One region of the Streptomyces sp. NPDC055013 genome, then DNA from elsewhere that is predicted to be linked to it. Evidence: riboswitches for the same ligand, from Rfam matches in the RefSeq annotation. Region 1 holds a riboswitch; the other holds the start of a gene.
What was found. A riboswitch is a leader RNA that binds a small molecule or an ion and turns the genes downstream of it on or off. The one in region 1 is predicted to bind cobalamin.

Region 2: it holds a riboswitch for cobalamin, as region 1 does, so the genes downstream of both, metE (5-methyltetrahydropteroyltriglutamate--homocysteine S-methyltransferase) here and ACWGDB_RS34570 (ribonucleoside-diphosphate reductase subunit alpha) in region 1, are expected to answer to the same signal.

What each region holds. Positions count from the first base shown of each region.
Region 1 covers NZ_JBSGVW010000039.1:32,101-36,306, reverse strand. Annotated here, with positions in the region: gene ACWGDB_RS34570 (ribonucleoside-diphosphate reductase subunit alpha) at 1-1,852, opposite strand, end outside; cobalamin riboswitch at 1,977-2,116, opposite strand; gene ACWGDB_RS34565 (ATP-binding protein) at 2,358-4,206, shown strand, end outside.
Region 2 covers NZ_JBSGVW010000001.1:470,843-475,048, reverse strand. Annotated here, with positions in the region: gene aceB (malate synthase A) at 1-892, shown strand, start outside; gene ACWGDB_RS02025 (3-hydroxybutyryl-CoA dehydrogenase) at 889-1,758, shown strand; cobalamin riboswitch at 1,977-2,200, shown strand; gene metE (5-methyltetrahydropteroyltriglutamate--homocysteine S-methyltransferase) at 2,369-4,206, shown strand, end outside.

The DNA of each region.
Region 1 (4,206 bases):
ACGCGATGGTCGCGGTGGGCGCGATGGCGAGGAGGAGGGAGTTGCGCATGCCGGTGGTGGCGATACGGCTGCGCAGGGCAGCCCAGCGCTCCGGCCAGGTCAGCTCGACACCGTAGTGGTCGGGGTGCAGGACACCCCGGGCGGTACGGGTCTTCTCCCAGGCCGGCAACGGTCCGTTGCGCTCGGCGAGGTCGGCGGAGGCCTCGTAGGAGGCGAGCATGATGCGCTCGGCGATCCGGGTCGACAGGGCTTTCGCCTCGGCCGAGTCGAAGGGCAGGCGCAGTTTGAAGAAGACGTCCTGCAGGCCCATGGCGCCGAGTCCGACCGGCCGCCACTTGGCGTTCGACCGGCCCGCCTGCTCGGTCGGGTAGAAGTTGATGTCGACGACCCGGTCGAGGAACGTGACGGCCGTGCGGACGGTGGCGTCGAGCCGCTCCCAGTCGATGTCGCCGGTCATCGTGTTCACGAAGGCGCCGAGGTTGACCGACCCCAGGTTGCAGACCGCCGTCTCCCCGTCGTCCGTGACCTCCAGGATCTCCGTGCAGAGGTTGGAGGAGTGGACGACATGGCCCGGCAGGGCCGTCTGGTTGGCGGTGCGGTTGGCGGCGTCCTTGAAGGTCATCCAGCCGTTGCCGGTCTGCGCGAGGGTGCGCATCATGCGGCCGTACAGGTCACGGGCGGGAATGGTCTTCTTCGCGAGCCCGGCCGCCTCGGCCTTGCGGTACGCGGCGTCGAACTCGTCGCCCCACAGGTCCACGAGATCCGGCACGTCCGACGGCGAGAACAGCGACCACGGCTGGTCGGCGTTGACCCGGCGCATGAACTCGTCCGGGACCCAGTGCGCGAGGTTCAGGTTGTGCGTACGGCGGGCGTCCTCACCGGTGTTGTCGCGCAGCTCCAGGAACTCCTCGATGTCGGAGTGCCAGGTCTCCAGGTACACCGCGGCCGCGCCCTTGCGCCGGCCGCCCTGGTTCACCGCGGCGACCGAGGCGTCGAGGGTCTTCAGGAACGGGACGATGCCGTTGGAGTGACCGTTGGTGCCGCGGATCAGCGAACCCCGGGAGCGGATACGGGAGTACGACAGCCCGATGCCGCCGGCGTGCTTGGAGAGGCGGGCGACCTGGTGGTAGCGGTCGTAGATGGAGTCCAGCTCGTCCTTGGGGGAGTCGAGGAGGTAGCAGGACGACATCTGGGGGTGCCGGGTGCCGGAGTTGAAGAGGGTGGGGGAGGACGGGAGGTAGTCGAGGCGGCTCATGAGCCCGTAGAGCGCGGAGACTTCGTCCACCGACCGGGCGGTGTCGTCCTCGGCGAGACCGGCGGCGACGCGCAGCATGAAGTGCTGGGGCGTCTCGACGACCTTGCGGGTGATGGGGTGCCGCAGGAGGTACCGGCTGTGCAGGGTGCGCAGGCCGAAGTAGCCGAAGCGGTCGTCGGCGTCGGTGTCGACCAGGGCGTCGAGGCGGGCCGCGTGCAGCCGCACGAACTCGGCGGTCCGGTCGGCGATGAGGCCCTCACGGTGTCCGACCGCGACCGATCCGGTGAAGGACGTCACGCCCTGCGAGGCGGCCTCGGCGGCGATGGAGAGGGTCAGCAGCCGGGCGGCGAGCCTGCTGTAGGCGGGGTCCTCGGAGATCAGGCCGGCCGCCGCCTCGGTGGCCAGCTCGCGCAGCTCCGCCTCGTCCGCGAACGCGGACCGGCCGCGCAGCGCGGCGGCGGCGACCCGGCCGGGGTCGGCGTCGGCGAGGTCGGCGGTCAGCTCGGTCAGGGTCCGCAGCAAGGCGGTTCCCGGAGCGTCCTCGTCCGTGGGGACGGTAGGAACGGCTGAGGCCGGGTCTGCTGGCGCGATGGTCACGTGGGGGCTCTCCCTCGCTCGGCACGGGGGCCTCGGCGAGGGCAGGGGGCAGCACACGAGCGCACACGGCGTCGCGTCCACCGGCCCATTCCACGAGGCCCGGACGTCGGGCGCACCGGCCGGGTGGCCGGGCGCGCTGTCGGCAGGTCCTCGGACTGACTCCTGCGCACGCCGGTCCTGGGAACAGACATGCACAAGTACACCGTTGCGGGACAGTTCCGGATTCGCACCGGATTCCCCTGCGGCGACAGCGAGCATGAGCATACATCTTGTGCTCACCCGCCACGCCACCCCCAGATGTTGTGTCGTGCTGGTTTCAGAGCGTCAACTTGTAGGTGAGGAGAGTGATGTCGGCGAGTATCCGGATCTCGACCCTCGCCGGGGCGCGCATGCCGGCCATGGGGCCGCCGGGTTGCGGGGAGTTCCGGGAGTGCTTCCATGGAGATAGGTGTCGGCGCCCCGCGGTCGCTCCGTTTCGAGAGTCCTTCTCGGAAGGAGACGAACGATGACGAGGGTCGTGCGTCGCCCGCCCGGCAAGAAGCGGCCGCGCGACGCGCCGATGGCGACGCTGGCTCCGAGACGGGCGGGCACCTGGGTCAGGCAGGGGTTCGTGGGCCACTGGCACCGGCTGATGATCCGCCTGGAGGCCCGCGGCGGCACCACCCGCCCCAGGAAATGGCGCCGGTGGTTCACCTACACCAACGTCACCCGGGCCATCTGGACGGTGGCCGCGCTCGCCCTGTTCGCCTGGGTGGTGGAGGGCCTGTACATCCTGATCTCGAGCAACACGACCGGCTTCGAGCGGTGGCGGCAGGGCAACCCCGGATTCGAGACGGTCATGCGCTTCGTCGGCCCGGTGCTCGCCGCGTCGATCGCCGCCACACTCTTTCTGTTCTGGTGGTACCGCTGGACCAAGCGGCGCTATCTCGCCAAGGCACGGGACGACCCCCACCGACTGGTGCTCACCGCAGGCCCGGACACCGCCGAGATCGTGGGCCGCGAGGAGATCGCCCAGGTCATCGCCGAACGGCTGCGGGAGCGCGCCACCCGCCGGCCCTATCTGCTGGTCGGCGGCGTCGGTGTGGGCAAGACCGCCGTCCTGGTACGCCTCACGGAACTGCTGGCGGAGCAGAACGCCGTACCCGTGCCGATCCGGCTGCGGGACGCGAACGGCGGCACCGACCTGAACTTCGAACGCATGGCCAAGCAGCGCTTCACCGAAGAGGCACCCCGGGGCATCCTCGCGCGCGGCAAGACCGAGCGGGTCTGGCAGCAACTCCTGGCCGACGACAAACCGGTCGTCATCGCCGACGGACTGGAGGAGGCTCTCCTCGGCGACGGCCTCGAACAGCACCGGGACAACATCATCCGGCGGGCCATCGAGCGCGCCCACGAGGAGAAGCTGCCCCTCGTCATCGCCTCCCGTCCGCACAGCCCGCTGGAGAGCACCCCGGCCGCGATCGTGGAGCTGGAACCGCTCAGCGAGGAGGAGGCCCTGCGGTTCGTCCAGGCACGCGTCCCGGAGACGGACGAACGCCGCGTGGACTGGATCGTGGAGACGGCGGAGGTGACCGAGTCGCCGGTCTACCTCCAGATCGCCCGCGAACTGCACCGCCACGGCGCCCTGGAGCACGACCGGCCCGACAACGACCCGCAGCACATGAACACCCGCAGCCGCGACCGCGGCATGCTGCGGCTGTGGCTGCTGGAGACCTGGGACGAGGCGCTGTGCCAGGGCAGGCTGCGCCGGGACGTCGCGCTGAGCCGGCAGGAACGCCGCGACGCCCTCGAAGTGGTCTCCGCCCTGGCCTGTCTGGGACTGCTCCAGGACAAGCTGGAGGTCGGCCTCGGAGAGCTGCTCGACTCGGACGTCCACCCCGGTCCGATGCGACGCGCGCAGGCCCGCGCCGAGCACCTGTGGGCCGGCGGACGCGCCTTCGACCGGTACGGCAGGCGCGGGAACGTCTTCTCCGAGTGGCACCGGCAGCAGATCTGGGACGTGCTGTGCCGGCGGATCGGCCCGGACGAGAGGAAGCGGTTGCGCGGCGGCAACATGGACCAGTGCCGCGCCGCCCTCGCCCGGATCGCACGCAATGCGGACAGGCTCGGACTGGTGGAGGGCTTCGAGCGCAAGGTCCGTTTCCCGCACAGCATCATCCAGGCCTACTTCGGCTATCGCGTGCTGCGGCAGCTGGGCGAGCGGGGCGCCGGCGAGCTCGTCGAGCATGTGCTCCAGCCGCCCGGGCCCAGCCGTGAACTGCTCATGGCCCTGGTGCTGTTGTCGCGCCGCCGTGCGGCGACGGTCCGGGCCCGCCGGGAAGGTGTACGGGCCGAGGTGACGAAGGAGGTCGAGG
Region 2 (4,206 bases), on a different contig from region 1:
ACTGCTCGGAATCCCCCGCGGCACGATCCGCGCCACGGTCCTCATCGAGACGATCACCGCAGCCTTCGAGATGGAGGAGATCCTCTACGAGCTGCGTGAGCACAGCGCGGGTCTCAACGCGGGCCGCTGGGACTACCTGTTCAGCCTCATCAAGACGTTCGGTCACCGCACCGACTTCCTCCTCCCCGACCGGGCGAAGGTGACGATGACCGCCCCCTTCATGCGGGCGTACACCGAACTCCTCGTCCGCACCTGCCACAAGCGCGGCGCCCACGCCATCGGCGGCATGGCCGCCCAGGTGCCCGGAAAGGACCCGGCCGCGAACGAGGCCGCACTCGCCAAGGTCCGGCTCGACAAGGAGCGGGAGGCCGAGGACGGCTTCGACGGCTCCTGGGTGGCCCACCCCGGGCTCGTCCCCACCTGCCACGAGGTCTTCGGCGGTGTCCTCGGTGAACGGCCCCACCAGATCGACCGTACCCGCGACGACGTCGAGGTGACCGCGGCCGACCTGCTGTCGGTGCGCAGGATCAGCGGGCCGCCGACCGCGGAGGGCGTGCGCACCAACATCGCCGTGGCGCTGCGCTACTTCGCCGCCTGGCTGCGCGGCCAGGGCGCCGTCGCGCTGGACGGCCTCATGGAGGACGCGGCCACCGCCGAGATCGCCCGTGTGCAGGTCTGGCAGTGGCTCCGGCACCGGGTGATCGACCGGGAGACGGTGCTGCGGCTGCTCGACGACGAGGTCGTCGCGCTCGGCGCCGAATACCCGTGGGCGCCCGTCGACGAGATCCGCGCGCTGTTCGAACGGACCGCGCTGGCGGGCGAGTTGCCGCTGTTCTTCACCCCGGACGCGTACACGCGGCACCTCGTCAAGCGGACGGAGGCCGGGGCATGAGCGGGGGCATCCAGCGCGTCGGCGTGGTCGGCGGCGGGCAGATGGGGGCCGGGATCGCCGAGGTGTGCGCACGGGCCGGACTCGACACCGTGATCTGCGAAGTGGACGCGATCGCGGCCCGCGCCGCCCGGGACCGGGTGGCGGCGTCACTCGACCGTGCCGTGCACCGCGGCAAGCTGGAGGAGGCCGCGGCGCGGGACGCCCTCGCCCGCCTGGTCTTCAGCGGCAGCCTGGACGAGCTCGCCGACCGGCAGCTCGTCGTCGAGGCCGTCATCGAGAACCCGGCGGCCAAGACCGAGGTCTTCGCCGCCCTCGACAAGATCGTCGAAGACCCCGAGGCGGTGCTGGCGACCAACACCTCCTCACTCCCCATCATGCGGCTCGGCATGGCGACCGGCCGGGCGGACCGGGTGGTGGGCCTGCACTTCTTCAACCCGGTGCCGGTGCTGCCGCTGGTCGAGATCGTGACCTCGCTGCACACTTCGGAGGCGACGATCGCCGCGGTCGAGGACTTCGCGACCCGAGCGCTCGGCAAGACCGTGATCCGCTCCCAGGACCGGGCAGGTTTCGTCGTCAACGCCCTGCTCGTCCCGTACCTGCTGTCCGCGGTCCGGATGGCGGAGTCCGGCTTCGCCACCGCCGCCGACATCGACACGGGCATGGAGCTGGGCTGCGCCCACCCCATGGGCCCGCTCAGGCTCGCGGACCTGATCGGCCTCGACACCGTCGCCTCGATCGCCGAGTCGCTCTACGACGAGTTCAGGGAACCCCTCTACGCCCCTCCCCCGCTGCTTCAGCGAATGGTGGAGGCGGGGCTGCTCGGCCGGAAGGCCGGCCGCGGGTTCCACATCTACGACCAGGACTGAGGGCCTGGTACGACGCGGGCTGAGGGGCCCGCGTCGCCGCCGGGGATGAGGGTTCCCGCGCGGTGGACACAGGGGAAGGGCGGGAAGCGCGTATGCGGCGCGCTTCCCGCCCGGTGGCGTTGGGACCCACGGGCGCTCGGCGCAAACGCGGCACTCGGGTGTCCCATTTCACCATCCGAATGACGGACGCCGTCCTTCCCTCCGAGGTGCCACCCCGTAGGCTGACCGGTGCAGCTGGTTCGCCCCGCCCGCCAGGTGGGATGCGTCGCAAGAGGGAACCCGGTGGGAATCCGGGACTGCCCCGCAGCGGTGAGTGGGAACGACCGCCGTCATGAGCACTGGGCCCGACGAAAAGGGCTTGGGAAGCGACGGCCAGTAGGTGTCCTCCGGTCAGGAGGACGTGCCCGCGAGTCCGAAGACCTGCCAACTGCCCGTGTGCGGACCATTCCGCGCATGGAGATCTCGGTGACCTCGAGGGCGGGTCGGCGTACATACCAGGCGGACGACCGCGCTTTTGCCGCGCGGGGTCGGTTCCGTCCGGTTCGTCACCCCTTCGCGCTCTCGTCCCGTCCCCGGGATCTCAGGGATTCATCTCGCGAAGGAGATCTCCGTGACCAGCAAGTCCGCAGCCGCGGCAGCACGGGCCACCGTGTACGGCTACCCCCGCCAGGGCGCGAACCGGGAACTGAAGAAGGCGATCGAGGGCTACTGGAAGGGCCGCGTCACCGCCGACGCTCTCCGCTCCACCGCCGCCGAACTGCGCGCCGCCAACTGGCAGCAGCTCGCCGAAGCCGGCGTCCACGAGGTCCCGACGGGCGACTTCTCGTACTACGACCACGTCCTGGACACCACCGTCATGGTCGGCGCGATCCCCGAGCGCCACCGGGACGCCGTCACGGCCGACACCCTCGACGGTTACTTCGCCATGGCGCGCGGCACGCAGGACGTGGCGCCGCTGGAGATGACGAAGTGGTTCGACACGAACTACCACTACCTGGTGCCGGAGTTGGGCCCGGGCACCGTCTTCACGGCCGACTCGGCCAAGCAGGTCGCCGAGCTGAAGGAGGCCCTGGCGCTGGGCCTGACCGCCCGCCCCGTCCTGGTCGGCCCGGTCACCTACCTGCTGCTCGCCAAGCCCGCCCCCGGTGTGCCCGCGGACTTCGAGCCGCTCACCCTCCTGGACCGCCTGCTGCCGGTGTACGCCGAGGTCCTCGCCGACCTGCGCGCGGCCGGCGCCGAGTGGGTGCAGCTCGATGAACCCGCACTCGTCCAGGACCGCACCCCGGCCGAGCTGAACGCCGCCGAGCGCGCCTACCGTGATCTCGGTGCCCTCACCGACCGTCCCAAGCTGCTGGTCGCCTCGTACTTCGACCGGCTCGGCGACGCCCTGCCCGTACTGGCCAAGGCCCCGGTCGACGGGCTTGCCCTGGACTTCACCGAGTCCGCCGCCGCCAACCTCGACGCACTCGCCGCCGTGGGCGGGCTGCCCGGCAAGCGCCTGGTCGCCGGCGTGGTCAACGGCCGCAACATCTGGGTCAACGACCTGGAGAAGTCCCTGTCCACCCTCGGCACCCTGCTCGGGCTGGCGGACCGGGTCGACGTGGCCGCCTCCTGCTCCCTCCTCCATGTGCCCCTGGACACGGGCCTGGAGCGGGACATCGAGCCACAGGTCCTGCGCTGGCTGGCCTTCGCGAAGCAGAAGACCGCCGAGATCGTCACCCTCGCCAAGGGCCTCGCCCAGGGCACCCACACCATCGCCGCCGAACTCGCCGCCAACCGGGCCGACCTGGCGTCCCGCGCCGGCTCGCCGATCACCCGTGACCCGGACGTCCGCGCCCGCGCCGCCGCCGTCACCGAGGCCGACGCCCGCCGCTCCCAGCCGTACTCCGAACGTGCCGCCGCCCAGCGCGCCCACCTCGGCCTTCCCCTGCTGCCGACCACCACCATCGGCTCCTTCCCGCAGACCGGCGAACTGCGCACCGCACGCGCCGACCTGCGCGGCGGGCGCATCGACGCCGCGGGGTACGAGGAACGCATCAAGGCCGAGATCCAGGAGGTCATCTCCTTCCAGGAGAAGACCGGGATCGACGTCCTCGTGCACGGCGAGGCCGAACGCAACGACATGGTCCAGTACTTCGCCGAGCAGCTCACCGGCTACCTCGCCACGCAGCACGGCTGGGTCCAGTCCTACGGCACCCGTTACGTCCGTCCGCCGATCCTGGCCGGCGACATCTCCCGACCCGAGCCGATGACGGTGCGCTGGACCCAGTACGCCCAGTCCCTCACCGACCGCCCGGTCAAGGGCATGCTCACCGGCCCGGTCACCATGCTCGCCTGGTCCTTCGTCCGCGACGACCAGCCACTGGGAGACACGGCCCGGCAGGTCGCCCTCGCCCTGCGCGACGAGGTGGGCGACCTGGAGGCGGCCGGGACTTCCGTCATCCAGGT